DNA from 3 places in the Blautia sp. 2227st1_G12_2227SCRN_220401 genome. Region 1 is predicted to be linked to each of the others. Evidence: riboswitches for the same ligand, from Rfam matches in the RefSeq annotation. Region 1 holds a riboswitch; each other region holds the start of a gene.
The links. Region 1 has a riboswitch for cobalamin ahead of ABCM67_RS03670 (sirohydrochlorin cobaltochelatase). Riboswitches for the same ligand answer to the same signal wherever they lie in the genome.
Positions count from the first base shown of each region.

Region 2: another riboswitch for cobalamin. It lies ahead of ABCM67_RS08535 (ABC transporter permease); the one in region 1 lies ahead of ABCM67_RS03670 (sirohydrochlorin cobaltochelatase).
Region 3: another riboswitch for cobalamin. It lies ahead of nikB (nickel ABC transporter permease); the one in region 1 lies ahead of ABCM67_RS03670 (sirohydrochlorin cobaltochelatase).

Region 1 covers NZ_JBCLNI010000005.1:39,086-43,609, forward strand. Annotated here, with positions in the region: gene ABCM67_RS03660 (ABC transporter substrate-binding protein) at 1-157, opposite strand, end outside; gene ABCM67_RS03665 (hypothetical protein) at 154-1,053, opposite strand; gene ABCM67_RS03670 (sirohydrochlorin cobaltochelatase) at 1,175-2,467, opposite strand; cobalamin riboswitch at 2,629-2,804, opposite strand; gene ABCM67_RS03675 (FAD-dependent protein) at 3,124-4,503, opposite strand.
Region 2 covers NZ_JBCLNI010000013.1:60,720-65,243, forward strand. Annotated here, with positions in the region: gene ABCM67_RS08530 (MATE family efflux transporter) at 1-1,099, shown strand, start outside; cobalamin riboswitch at 1,247-1,421, shown strand; gene ABCM67_RS08535 (ABC transporter permease) at 1,557-2,486, shown strand; gene nikC (nickel transporter permease) at 2,502-3,365, shown strand; gene ABCM67_RS08545 (ABC transporter ATP-binding protein) at 3,346-4,137, shown strand; gene ABCM67_RS08550 (ABC transporter ATP-binding protein) at 4,147-4,524, shown strand, end outside.
Region 3 covers NZ_JBCLNI010000001.1:195,352-199,875, reverse strand. Annotated here, with positions in the region: gene ABCM67_RS01000 (M14 family metallopeptidase) at 1-594, shown strand, start outside; cobalamin riboswitch at 879-1,068, shown strand; gene nikB (nickel ABC transporter permease) at 1,252-2,190, shown strand; gene nikC (nickel transporter permease) at 2,191-3,021, shown strand; gene ABCM67_RS00985 (ABC transporter substrate-binding protein) at 3,080-4,524, shown strand, end outside.

The DNA of each region.
Region 1 (4,524 bases):
CATTAAATTCCTTTGCGTAGGAAAGATCCATACTGTGGTCAAAGGTAAGGCCTGGAATATCCGCAGGCTTATGTTCTGTCTCTGCTGCCTGCACTGCAAAAGCACACCCCAGGATCAGGGTCAGCGTCAGAAATATGTATGAAATTATTTTTTTCATTTTTCTTCCTTTTTCATGCTTGAAGAATCAAAATTCAGGGTATACTCAATCTCGTGAGGAGTACTCATGGCTACAGTATCTGCAGTCACTTCCATTTCTGCGTCAAAGACTGTGACCGGGATCTCAAATGTGGAGTTTCCGTCTTTGTTCACCGGCTCATATTTTTCGCCGTCCACGATCATGTAATCATAATTCGGACTGCTCCAGATGATGGTTGCCGTAGCTTCTTTGCCCTTGATCTCTACTTTAGCTGGAGATTCTACAGATGCTCTTCCTGTTCCGCCTGTAAGGGTTACATCCGTCTCATAGGTTCCGTCCTCCAGCTTCAGCTCTTCCGGTTTTTTCCCTTCGGATTTTTTGTCGTCAGAGGTTTTTACAGGATTCTTTACGCTGACTTTATGGTCGTACCATTTGCCTTTTTCTCCCAGGATCGCCACGTTAAATTCCTCACCAATGGCCGGTACCGGGATATCAAATCCGTAAACCTCCTCTGTATAACCATCGCTGTACTTCACTGTATCTGTGGTCGGCTCAATGATCTCTGCTCCGTCCTTCTGGGCATCCTCGGCAGTTCCCGCAAACAGGTTAACGATCTTCTTGGAAACCAGACTTACGTGGATGGTCATTTTACCATCTTTGACCGTGAGCTCTCCTTTTTTGTCATTGGCCTCATTTACATGAAACATGCTACTGTCTGTCTCAAACTCTGCTGTATAAACGCCATCTTCCAGGGTATCTGCTTTGGCTGCATCTGTATCCTTTTCTTCGGAAGCTTCTGCTTCCTCACCGGACTCTGTTTTTGTTTCATCTGTTTTTGCCATCGCAGGCACAGAGCCCAGCACCAGGACTGATGCACTTGCCATTGCAAGAATTAAGTTTACATAGCGTTTTTTCATGATAATCTTCTCCCTTCCATAGATACAGCAATCTGCCCGGAAAACAGTCTTCCTGATCTTTCCGGGCAGTTACATTGATTTCTTATAGGTATCTGAACTCACTCAGATATTTTTATATTTATTATTCTGCGGACTCCTCAGCAGAATCAGCCTCTGTATCTGCTGCTGCATCAGAATCTGCGGACTCCTCAGTGCTTCCCAGAGAATCGATGGCTGCCTTTGTATGCTCTACATAAAGCTTCTCAACTGCTTCGATTCTTCCAAGACCCTCGATCTGGCAGTCAACCTTATCGAAGTTTCCGGATGCTACAAACTGGCTCTTCCAGGAATCCTCCTCATCACCGGCCATATCGTTATTTGCATGGTCTCCGGCAACAACCATCAGCGGACGAAGAACAACGTTCTTGTATCCTGCTTCTTTTACCTTCTCGATAACCTTGTCGCAGGCTGTATCTTCCGGCTTACCCTCTACAGTACCGATGAATGCGTTCTTCAATCCAAGGTTTTCCATCTGTGTCTGCATCTGATCGTATGTAACGTTAGCTGTATGAGATGTTCCATGTCCCATGAATACGAATGCTGTGCCAGCCTCAGCTGCTGCATCCATGCTGTCAAATCCGGCCTCTTTGCAAGCCGTATCTGTGATTGCCTGAGCAACGGCTTTCTTGTCATCATTGATCACAGTTGCATCGTCTCCAACCTCACCGAGCATTGGCTCTGCGATAGCTACAGACTCGAATTTATCTTTATAGCCATTGATCGCTTCTGTCATCTCATCGTACTCAGCACCATGCATCAGATGGGTAGGCTGTACAACCAGATTCTTAACACCATTCTCTACTGCACGGTCAAGAGCCTGCTGCATGTTATCGATCACTTCATCATCTCTTGCCTCTACATGGTTGATGATGATCTGTGCTGTAAATGCTCTTCTTACAGACCAGTCCGGATAAGCTTCTGCAAGAGCATCCTCGATTCCCTTGACATCCTCTGCACGGCTGTCATTGAAGGAAGTACCAAAGCTTACAACAAGAAGTTCATTCTCGCCGATCTCATCCTGGTTACGCGGATCGTCCTTGGAAGCATCTCCTGTGTCACGTCCGAAATAATCCGGATCTGCATTCTCACCCTCTACCAGTTCTTTCTGAGCATCTGTCAGAGCATCCCATGCTTCTTTGGCTGCCTTGCAGTCCTCATCTGTTGTGTCGTTTCTTTCCTGTACATAGATCTTGTCGATCAGAGCTGCTACATTATCTGCTGCTTCCTGATCTGCATCAGAAGCCTCTGTGGTATCAGCTGCCTCAGCGTTCTCTTCTGTAGCAGAATCCTCTGCTGCCATTGCTGTTGTAGCCGCACCCATAGAGCATGTCATGGAAACTGCGAGCATCAGAGCTAACATTGTTTTTCTTTTCATTTCTCATTGTCCTCTTTTCATGTATTTCCAGAATACTGATATGTACAAAAAAGCAGCAGCTCTCTGCGGCCGCCTGCTCACACATGATTCTCTGCGCAATACAAATACATAAAAAGAAGTTCTGTATTGTTATGGAGAATACCGATTCGTAAACCGCGAATCCCTGAATCTCACAATAAGGCAGTTCTCCTGACTTGGTTCCACGCTGCTTTCCCTTCCCGGTCTCCCAGTGGTTGTAAAAGCAGCTCCCCTTTCACAGTGACGGTATCGTTCCGGATTCTCACCGGATTCTCTTTTGCACATCCGACTGGATGCAACCTTATCATTATAACATTTGCACATATTTTCTTTTACCTGGTTATTTAACTTTTACCACAAACTCATAAATTTGTCAAGATTGATGTCAGACGATTCACGGTTTTCTGTGATCTTCGCTCACAAAAAACACCTCGCGAAATATTACCAGTGAACAGTAACCGGTTTTCTCCCTGTATCTGTCAGTTATTATCAGAATACTTTCTCCAATATTCATGCACATCCTGCATAAAAAACAGCCCCTTTCTGTCATCACCCTGATATCAGAAAAGGACTGTCTTACACTGGATATTCGCAATCCGCTTCGCTACTTGCTCATAACAGATAAACTGCTTTGCAGTTTATCTGTTAAAATACTCCTGCTCCAGGTATCTGGCTACGTAGATTCCGCTGGCAGATGCATGGGAAAGAGAGTGTGTCACGCCGCTGCAGTCTCCGATAACAAAAAGACCCTTGTGGCAGGTTTCCAGATTTTCGTCGATCTCAACCTCCATGTTGTAGAATTTAACCTCCACGCCATAAAGCAAAGTATCGTCATCTGCGGTTCCCGGTGCGATCTTGTCCAGGGCATAGATCATCTCGATGATGCCATCCAGGATACGTTTCGGCATAACAAGACTTAAATCTCCCGGTGTCGCAGAAAGTGTAGGTGTTACGAAACTTTCCTCAATACGGGCTTTTGTGCTTCGTCTTCCGCGGATCAGATCTCCAAACCGCTGTACCATAACACCACCGCCAAGCATATTGGAAAGTCTTGCAATGCTCTCACCGTATCCGTTGCTGTCATGGAACGGCTCTGAGAAATGCTTGGATACCAGAAGGGCAAAGTTTGTATTGTTGGTATGCTTTGCCGGATCTTCGTAGCTGTGACCGTTTACTGTGATGATACCGTTGGTATTTTCATTCACGACAACACCTCGCGGGTTCATGCAGAAGGTACGGACCATATCCTCAAACTTCTCAGTTCTGTAAACGATCTTGCTCTCATAAAGCTCATCTGTCAGACGGCTGAAAACCTCTGCCGGAAGCTCCACACGGACTCCAATGTCCACACGGTTGGAAAGAGTCGGGATCTTAAGCTCTGTACATACCGTCTCCATCCATTTACTTCCGCTTCGTCCTGCGGAGATGATACAGTAAGTTCCCTCGTAACGCTCATCTCCTACAAAAACTGCATAACCGTCTTCAGTTTTTTCTACTTTGTCAACAGATGCGTCAAAATAGAAGTCCACATGGTCTTTCATTTTTTCATAGAGGTTCTGAAGCACCACATAGTTGATATCTGTTCCCAGATGGCGGACTGATGCATCCAAAAGATGCAGGCCGTTCTGAAGGCAGAGCTTACGGATCTCGCTGTTTGTGGTAGAATAAAGTTTGGTTCCCTCACCGCCATGCATCAGGTTCAGTTTATCTACATATTCCATCAGCTCTGTGGCTGTATCCTTGCCGATATGCTGGTACAGAGTTCCGCCAAACTGATTGGTGATATTATATTTTCCGTCGGAGAAAGCGCCTGCACCGCCAAATCCCTTCATGATCGCACAGGTTTTGCAGTGGATACAGGATTTTACTTTCTTTCCGTCGATGGGACATTTTCTTTTTTCCAGAGGATGACCAGCTTCAAAAACCGCGATCTTTTTCTCCGGATCATTATTCATCAGTTCATAGGCCGCAAAGATTCCACCGGGACCTGCTCCTACGATCAGTACATCATATTTCATAAATAAAAACTCCTTATCTTG
Region 2 (4,524 bases), on a different contig from region 1:
AAAGGAAAATCTGAAATGTGCAGTAGCGAAAAGCTATATCATGACAGCATTACTGTCTGTGGTCGTACTCGCAGTAAGTGAAGGTACAGTTTATCATGTTCTTTTATTTTTACAGACACCGGATAATGTCATTGATCTGACAATGCTATATTTGCGGCTGATCTTTGCAGGAATCCCGATCATAGCTGCTTATAATATATTTGCAGCGATCCTTCGGGCACTTGGAAACAGCAGATCTCCGTTGATCGCAATGACAGTGGCAGCAGTGATCAATGTGGGACTGGATCTGTTATTTGTGGCGGTTTTTGGCTGGGGTATAGCCGGAGCAGCAGTGGCAACCGTTATCGCACAGGGATTTTCAGCCTTGTACTGTTTGATCGTATTACGTAAAATCCCGGATATCCGCCTGGAAAAGAAGGACTTTTACAGGCAGCCCTCTATGAGCCTGCGGCTTTTGGAACTGGCGGTTCCTCTTGCGATACAGAATGTGATCATCTCCGTGGGAGGACTTGTGGTACAGTATGTGATCAATGGATTTGGTTTTCTGTTTGTGGCGGGATTTACGGCATCGAACAAGCTGTATGGGGTTTTGGAGATGGCTGCCGTTTCATATGGATATGCTATTACAACCTATGTAGGCCAGAATCTTGGTGCAAAGAAATATCAGAGGATTCGAAAAGGCGTGCGCAGCGGCACTTATATGGCAGTGCTCACTTCGGCTTTCATTTCCGGCATGATGGTACTGTTTGGACGTAATGTACTGTCCCTGTTTGTATCCGGTGAACCGGATCAGACCCGACAGGTATTGGATATAGCATATAAGTATTTGTTTATCATGGCTGTCTTTTTGTGGGTGCTGTATCTGCTGTATGTGTATCGTTCCGCTATCCAGGGCCTGGGTAATACTTTGATTCCGCTTGCCAGCGGCATTGCAGAATTTATAATGCGTGTCAGTGTTGCGCTGCTGCTGCCAAAACTGATCGGTGAAGATGGAATATACTATGCAGAGATCTGTGCATGGAGCAGTGCAGCTGTTTTATTATTCGTAAGTTATATGATCATTATACGGAAATATAAAGAAGTCACCGTTCATACATAATGTTATTTACTTAAGGGATCTATAATAATACAGGCAGAAAATATCCGGGTTTCACTATGAAATGTTCAGATATTTTATATTTGACAAAAAACTATTTATATAAAAAGAAAAGTATGATATTATAATATTTATTCATTGCAACTATGAAAATTGAATAGTCAGAAGGGTGTACAAAGTACTTAATAAGGAATCTGGTGAAATGCCAGAACAGCCACCGCTACTGTGACAGGGACGAAAACCAAAATATCACTGGAGAGATCCGGGAAGATGGTAAGTAGGAAGAACTGGAGTCAGGAGACTTGCCTTTTTGACAGAAGAATTCTGATTCGGATGGGATACAGAAGGAATAAGCTCTGCCTGAGGTAGAGGTTTGTTTTTTGTGCTGATATGATGCTGGATCATATCAGCTTTTTTTATTTTAACCGAATAAACAGATGAAAAATGAGGAGAAATGAAAATGGGAAAAGTAATTGCAAAGCGTTTTATATTTATGATTCCGGTAGTGCTGGCGGTTACATTTATTATTTTTATGCTGAGTTTTATATCGGCAGGTGATGCGGCCAGAGTGCTGGCGGAGAAAAAATATGAGCATCCGTCACCGGAGCAGGTAGAAGAAGTACGGCATGAGGAAGGACTGGATCAGCCGGTGCTGGTACAATACGGGAAATGGCTGGATCAGGCACTTCATGGCGATTTTGGAAAATCATATTCTACCAGAAAACCGGCTTTTGAGGAATTAAAAAGATATTTTCCACAGACATTTAAACTGGCAGTTACTTCGTTTTTATTGTTGATGATCGTGTCAGTCCCTCTTGGAATTTTGTCGGCAATTTATGAAAACAGAGTTCTGGATAAAGTCATTCGCATTTTGTCGTCCCTCAGTGTATCTATGCCGTCTTTCTGGATCGGTCTGATGCTGCTCTATATATTTGGAGTAAAGCTAAAAGTGATTTCCGTGATCGGAGGAGATGCCGGAGGCATCCCGATTCTTGCGGCATTTGCCATGGATATCAGTTTCTTTGGAATTATGACGAGATTGATCCGTACCAATATGATACAGGTGCTGAAGCAGGATTACATACGTGCCAGCAGAGCTAAGGGATTGTCATCTGTAAATGTAATTTTGCGTCATGGTCTGAAAAATATCCTGATTCCTGTGCTGACACGTCTGGTATCAATTGTGATCGGTTTTTTCTGTGGCTCAGCTGTGATAGAAAGTATTTTTTCAATTCAGGGAATCGGAAATCTGGCATTGAAATCCGTGATCTCAAAAGACACTCCGGTGCTGCAATGTTTTATCTTTATTCTGGCTGTTGGCATTGTAGTATTAAATTTTCTTGTGGATATCGCCTATTCTGCGATTGACCGGCGAATCCAGTTAAAGTAAAGGAGAGATCATAGAATGGGAAGCAGAAGAAAGCAGAAAACAGAAAAAAGCATGATCCAGAATCTGTACTGGAAACAGGTATTCCGGTCACCGAAAACAAAAATAGGATTGATGGTGGTCATAATTTTTGCATTGGCAGCTATTTTTGCACCTGTATTAGCGCCGCATGATCCACTGCTTGTGGATGTTTCGATAAAATTAAAGAATCCGTCGGCGGCATATCCTTTAGGTACTGATCAGCTGGGACGATGTATTTTATCAAGACTTCTCTGGGGTAGCCGGTATTCACTGAGCTATAGCTTTACGGTGCTTCTGATCACTGTATGTGTCGGGGTGCCGATCGGACTGTTTGCCGGATATGTAGGTGGAAAAATCGATTCCATAATTATGAGGATTATTGATGTATTTATGGCTATGCCGGTCTTTATTGTGGCACTTGCCATTGCAGGAACCGTAGGAGCCAGCGGCGCTCATCTGATCCTGTCCTTATCGGTCGTATCCTGGGCAGAATATGCAAGGCTTGCCCGAGCATTGACACTTCAGGAAAAAAATAAAAATTATATGACCGCACTAAAAGCCGGTGGCTGCGGCCACGCAAGGATCATATTTAGGCATGTATTGAGAAATATCCTGCCATCTGTGATCGCACTGGCAACAATGGAAATCGGTTCGATCATTCTGTCAATTGCCGGTTTTTCCTTTATCGGCCTTGGTGTGCAGGCACCGACACCGGAATGGGGGATCATGCTCAGTGACAGTAGAAGTTATATTCAGACTTATCCAAGACTGATGTTTTATCCGGGCATACTGATCATGATCATTGTTCTGGCATTTAATTATTTGGGGGAGGGAATACAGAATGGAACAGCCCAAAAATGATGTCCTAAAGGTAAAAAGACTACATGTGGAGTTTCAGACATCTCACGGAATGGTTCATGCAGTAAAAGATGTCAGCCTGGAAGTAAAACGCGGAAGGATCCATGCTCTGGTGGGAGAAAGCGGAAGCGGCAAGTCAGTTACCTCTCTGACGATCATGAATCTGCTTGCAGGAAATGGAAAGGTGATATCCGGAGATGTGACACTGAACGAAAAGAGTCTTCTGAAGTTATCAGGAAAAGAAAAACGACAGTTATACGGAGACAGGATCGGAATGATCTTTCAGGATCCGACCGCTGCTCTCGATCCGCTCTTTACAGTTGAACAACTGCTTCTGGAAGGACTGAGAAAACATCGCAGAATGAGCAAAAAACAGGCAAGGGAAGCAGCGTTGGAAAGTCTGCGGATGATGAATCTGCGTGATCCGGAAGAACTGATGAAGAAAAAACCTTACGAATTGTCTGGTGGTATGTGCCAACGTGTTATGATCGCCATTGCCATGTCCATGAAACCGGATTATCTGATCGCAGATGAGCCGACGACAGCCTTGGATGTAACCGTACAGAAGCAGATCCTGGAAGAAATCTATCAGCTATCCAGGAAAGAAAATCTGGGCGTGTTATTTATTACGCATGATCTGGGTGTGGTGGCAGAGATCGCAGATGATGTTTCGATCATGAAAGACGGCGAAATAGTGGAAAACGGAACGGTTGAAGAGATCTTTTATCATCCGCAGCATTCATATACAAAAAAACTGTTGGATGCAGTTTTATAGGGGAAAAGTATGAGTACGTTACTAAAGACAGAACATTTAAAAAAATATTATGGCAAGAAAAAAATTGTGAAGGCAGTGGATGATGTAAGTCTGGAAATCCATGCAGGATCATCCATGGCCCTGATCGGTGAAAGTGGAAGTGGTAAAACTACATTCGGAAAGCTGATCGCCGGCCTGGAGAAACCTACAGATGGAAAATTCTGGTTTCAGGGACAGGAAATGCAGGATTTGTCTGAAAAGCAGTTTCGTCCATATCGCAAGAATCTTCAGATGGTCTTTCAAAGCAGCAGCGGGGTATTTGATCCTGGTTATACCATTGGAGAAAATATTCTGGAAATTTTGAAATTACATGAAAAACTGCAAGAGGGTGAGTATGAAGAGCGAGTA
Region 3 (4,524 bases), on a different contig from region 1:
ACAAAGCTTTTTTCCATAGCAGATTATTATATCGACCTGCATAGCGGAGATGGGTTCGAACAGCTTCATCCCTATGTTTATTATGTAGGGGTTGTAGATGAAAAGACAGCAGAGAAATCATTACATATGGCACGGCATATCGGCGTAAAATATGTGGTCCGTTCCACAACCGCCACAGGTGGCGCCTACAATTATGCTTCTTCTCTTGGAATTCCAAGTATTCTCATCGAAAGAGGCGGACACAGCTACTGGACCTGGGAGGAAGTAGAACAGGATAAAAGAGACGTCCGTCACCTTGTTTTTCATCTCCAGGGAAAGAAATGTCATGGTCTGAAGCATTACCGTCAGATGCTTCTTGAAAATGTAGTCTATGAATATGCGCCGTATACCGGATGCTGGTATCCATCCAAGAAGCCTGGAGAGTACTTCTTTAAGGGAGAAGAATTGGGTGAACTGAGAGATTACTATGGAAATTTACTTTACACATCTATTGCAACTGAAAACGGAGTCGTACTTTATCAGACAGCCAGTCTGAACATTATTGAAGACGGACCAATGATCGCATATGCAGCGATCACGGAGACTCTGACCTGATAGTAAACAACCTTTTCAGAACGCTTCTGTCTGAAATCATATTGAAACAGTAAGAAAACCGGGTTTTACCATTTGCTATTCTATTTGTAAAAATAGCGAGGTAAAATCCGTGTTTTTTTAGCAGATCAGATAAATCCAATTGTCAAATCCCCCATGGGGGATATATACAATTCAAGCATCTTTAACAAAATTTATGAGTTTTCTAAAAATATAACATTTTTCCATAGACATAAACTATAGTTTTATCATATAATGTTTCAGTAATTTGACAGCATTTGCTGATTTTCACATCAGCCGTTGTAAGTTCTGAGAGGATTAATAGGGAAACCGGTGTAAATCCGGTACGATCCCGTCACTGTAAGGGGAAATCCTCAGACAAAGTACCACTGGTCGAGTGCGTGAGAAATAGACCGGGAAGGTGTCTGAGGGTAAGGATCCTAAGTCAGGAGACCTGCTTGCAATTGTTTTAAAATGATTCTTACGGAAGATAGGAAGCATATTTATTTTGTGTGCCCGTATTTCGTCACGGGCTTTTTTCGTGCAAATTTTCTAAAATTCCATGCATATTCTGCATATTAAGAATCCAATAGTTTCTTTTATCTAACTAAATTAAAACGGCAATGTTAAAATCGCATCAAATGAGGAAAGGAGTAAAACGTGACAAAGAAACAAGTAGGAAAAAGATTTCTCCAGATCATCATTGTATTATTTGGAATCAGCTTTTTCACATTTGGACTGACCTACCTGTCACCTGGTGATCCTGCGGAGATCATGCTGACAGAGTGTGGTAATCTTCCTACACCAGAGCTTCTGGAACAGACAAGACATGAGCTTGGCCTTGATCAGCCCTTTCTCGTGCAGTATGGTTCCTGGCTGAAGGGTGTTGTTACAGGAGATATGGGACAGTCCTATTCTTTCAAAATGCCGGTAACAGATAAACTGGTATCCTGTTTCTGGCCGACGCTGAGGATGTCGTTGCTGGCACTTCTGATGATGGTCATTATTTCCATACCGCTTGGAATCCTGGCCGCTGTATATCAGAACAAATTCCCGGATTATTTTGTGAGAGGAATTACCTTTGTGGGAGTATCTGTTCCAAGCTTCTGGCTGGGCCTGATCCTTCTCAGCATCTTTGGTGTTCAGCTTCGCTGGATCAATGTTGCAGGAGGCAGTACGGATTTTAAATCCATGATCCTCCCGGCGCTGACTCTTGCACTTGCCATGTCTGCAAAATATACCAGACAGGTAAGAAGTGCAGTGCTGGAGGAACTTCATCAGGATTATGTCACAGGTGCAAGAATGCGTGGAATCAAGGAAAGCGTCATTCTCTGGAAACACGTCCTTCCTAATGTTATGCTTCCGCTGGTAACGCTGTTGGGACTTTCCCTTGGAAGTCTTCTGGGAGGTACTGCAGTTGTAGAGATCATTTACAACTGGCCCGGAATGGGAAATATGGCAGTAAAAGCAATTTCCTGTCGTGACTATCCTCTTGTACAGGGCTATGTACTCTGGATCGCGATCCTGTACATGTGCATCAACCTGCTTGTGGATCTGTCCTATACTTATCTCGATCCAAGACTTAAGGAGGATAGATAATTGAAAAAGGTATTACGAACATTCAAAGAAAATAAACAGTTCACTCTTTTCTTCATTCTGGGTCTCGTGGTGATCGGAATTGCGATCTTTGCGCCGCAGCTCTCACCATATGATCCACTGAATGCAGTTATGACCGAATCACTGCAGGAGCCAAGTTCCGCTCATCCGTTCGGAACGGATAAGCTTGGACGAGATCTTCTTTCCCGTGTTATCTTCGGAACAAGAACCTCTCTGATCATGACCTTATGTCTGGTTGCGGTGATCTTTGTCATCGGTACATTTTTAGGAGTTATTGCCGGATATTTCGGCGGCGTTGTGGATGCAGTGATCATGCGTATCGCAGATATGATGATCTCCTTCCCTGGGCTTGTACTGGCCATTGCTATTGCCGGTATGCTTGGACCAAACCTGGTCAATGCCGTTATCTCCATTGCGGCTGTAAGTTGGACAAAATATGCCCGTCTTGCACGAAGTATGGTCTTGAAAGTCAAGAAGAGTCTTTACATAGAGGCAGCTATAGTAAACGGAACAAAGACCTGGAAAATTCTTCTTGTACACATTCTTCCCAACATGGTAACCCAGATGGTGGTAACTGCGGCAGCAGATATCGGAACCATGATGCTGGAGCTGGCTTCCCTTTCATTCCTGGGATTTGGTGCAACTGCGCCGACACCGGAGTGGGGACTGATGCTGAATGAAGGAAGAACCTACATGGCAAAGGCGCCATGGCTTATGATCTACCCTGGTATCGCTATCGTGATCTGTGTTGTTGTTTTCAACATGCTTGGAGACAGCATCCGTGATGTACTGGATCCGCGCCAGGATCAATAAAACAACTCTGTAACAAACCAACACCATATAATCAGTATATTATCTTTAGGAGGATGAAATGAGAAATAATGTAGTTAAAAAAGTGCTGGCTGCTACACTTGCATGTATGATGACCCTTTCAATGACAACAGTGGCTCAGGCAAAAGGTGACAAAAAAAGTGATAAGGAGATCACCATCGGAGTAACAAGCTTTGCAGATACACTGGAGCCGACAGAGCAGTATTTCAGCTGGGTTGTATCCCGTTATGCGATCGGTGAGTGCCTTACAAAATTCGATGAGAACGGTGAGATCGTTCCATGTCTTGCGGAAAAGTGGGAAAACAGTGACGATGGAAAAACATGGACCTTCAAGATCCGTGAGGGCGTAAAATTCTCCAACGGTGACGATATGACACCGGAGATGGTAAAAGCCTCCATCGAACGTACCGCTGAAAAGAGTGACCGTGTTCCGGAATTCTTTGATCTCGACAGCCTCGAAGTTGACGGACAGAACCTGATCTTCCATCTGAACAGAGCAAATGCAAACATGGCCGGATGCCTTGCAGACCCGCTGTTTCTGATCGTAGATACAAATGTAGATGATTCTACATTTGCCATGGAAGGACCGATCTGTACAGGACCTTACGCAGTAGAATCTTTCAGCCCGACGGATTCTTGTATCGTAGTAAAAAATGAGAACTACTGGGATGGAGAAGTTCCCCTTGATAAAGTTACACTGAAATGTGTGGATGACCAGACAACACGTTCCATGGCTCTTCAGACAGGTGAGATCGATATCGCTTACAACCTGAAAACAGAGAACCTGGTTGAGTTTGAGGGAAATGACAATTACGACATCCAGGAGCTTCAGTCTCTTCGTTCCACCTATGCATTCATGAACCAGAACGAGGATCATGCACTCAGCGATAAGGCTCTTCGCCAGGCACTTCTTCGTGGTCTTGACAAGGAAACATACTGCAACACTCTTCTCGAGGGTGGTGCAACAGCTGGTAAAGCACCGGTTCCTCCAACACTTGACTTTGGATTCGATGATCTGAAGGATGAAAATTCCTATGATCCGGACAGCGCAAAGAAGATCCTTGATGAGGCTGGATACAAAGATGTTGACGGTGACGGATTTGTAGAAACTCCTGACGGAGATCCTCTTGTTCTTGATTTTGTTATCTACACAAGCCGTGCCGAGCTTGGTGTATACGCACAGGCAGCACAGGCCAGTCTGAAGGAGATCGGTATCAACGTAAACCTGAACACAGTAAGTTATGAGACACTTCTTGACATGAGAGATTCCGGTCAGTATGACCTTCTGATCTGGAACGTGCTGGTAGCAAACACTGGAGACCCTGAGAACTACTTAAGAGAGAACTGGTACAGCTCCTCTGCAAACAATACTGCAGGATACAATAACCCGGAGGTTGACAAGCTTCTTGACGAGCTTGCGCAGACATTTGATGAGGACAAGAGAAAAGATCTCATCATCGATATTCAGCAGGATATCATGGATGA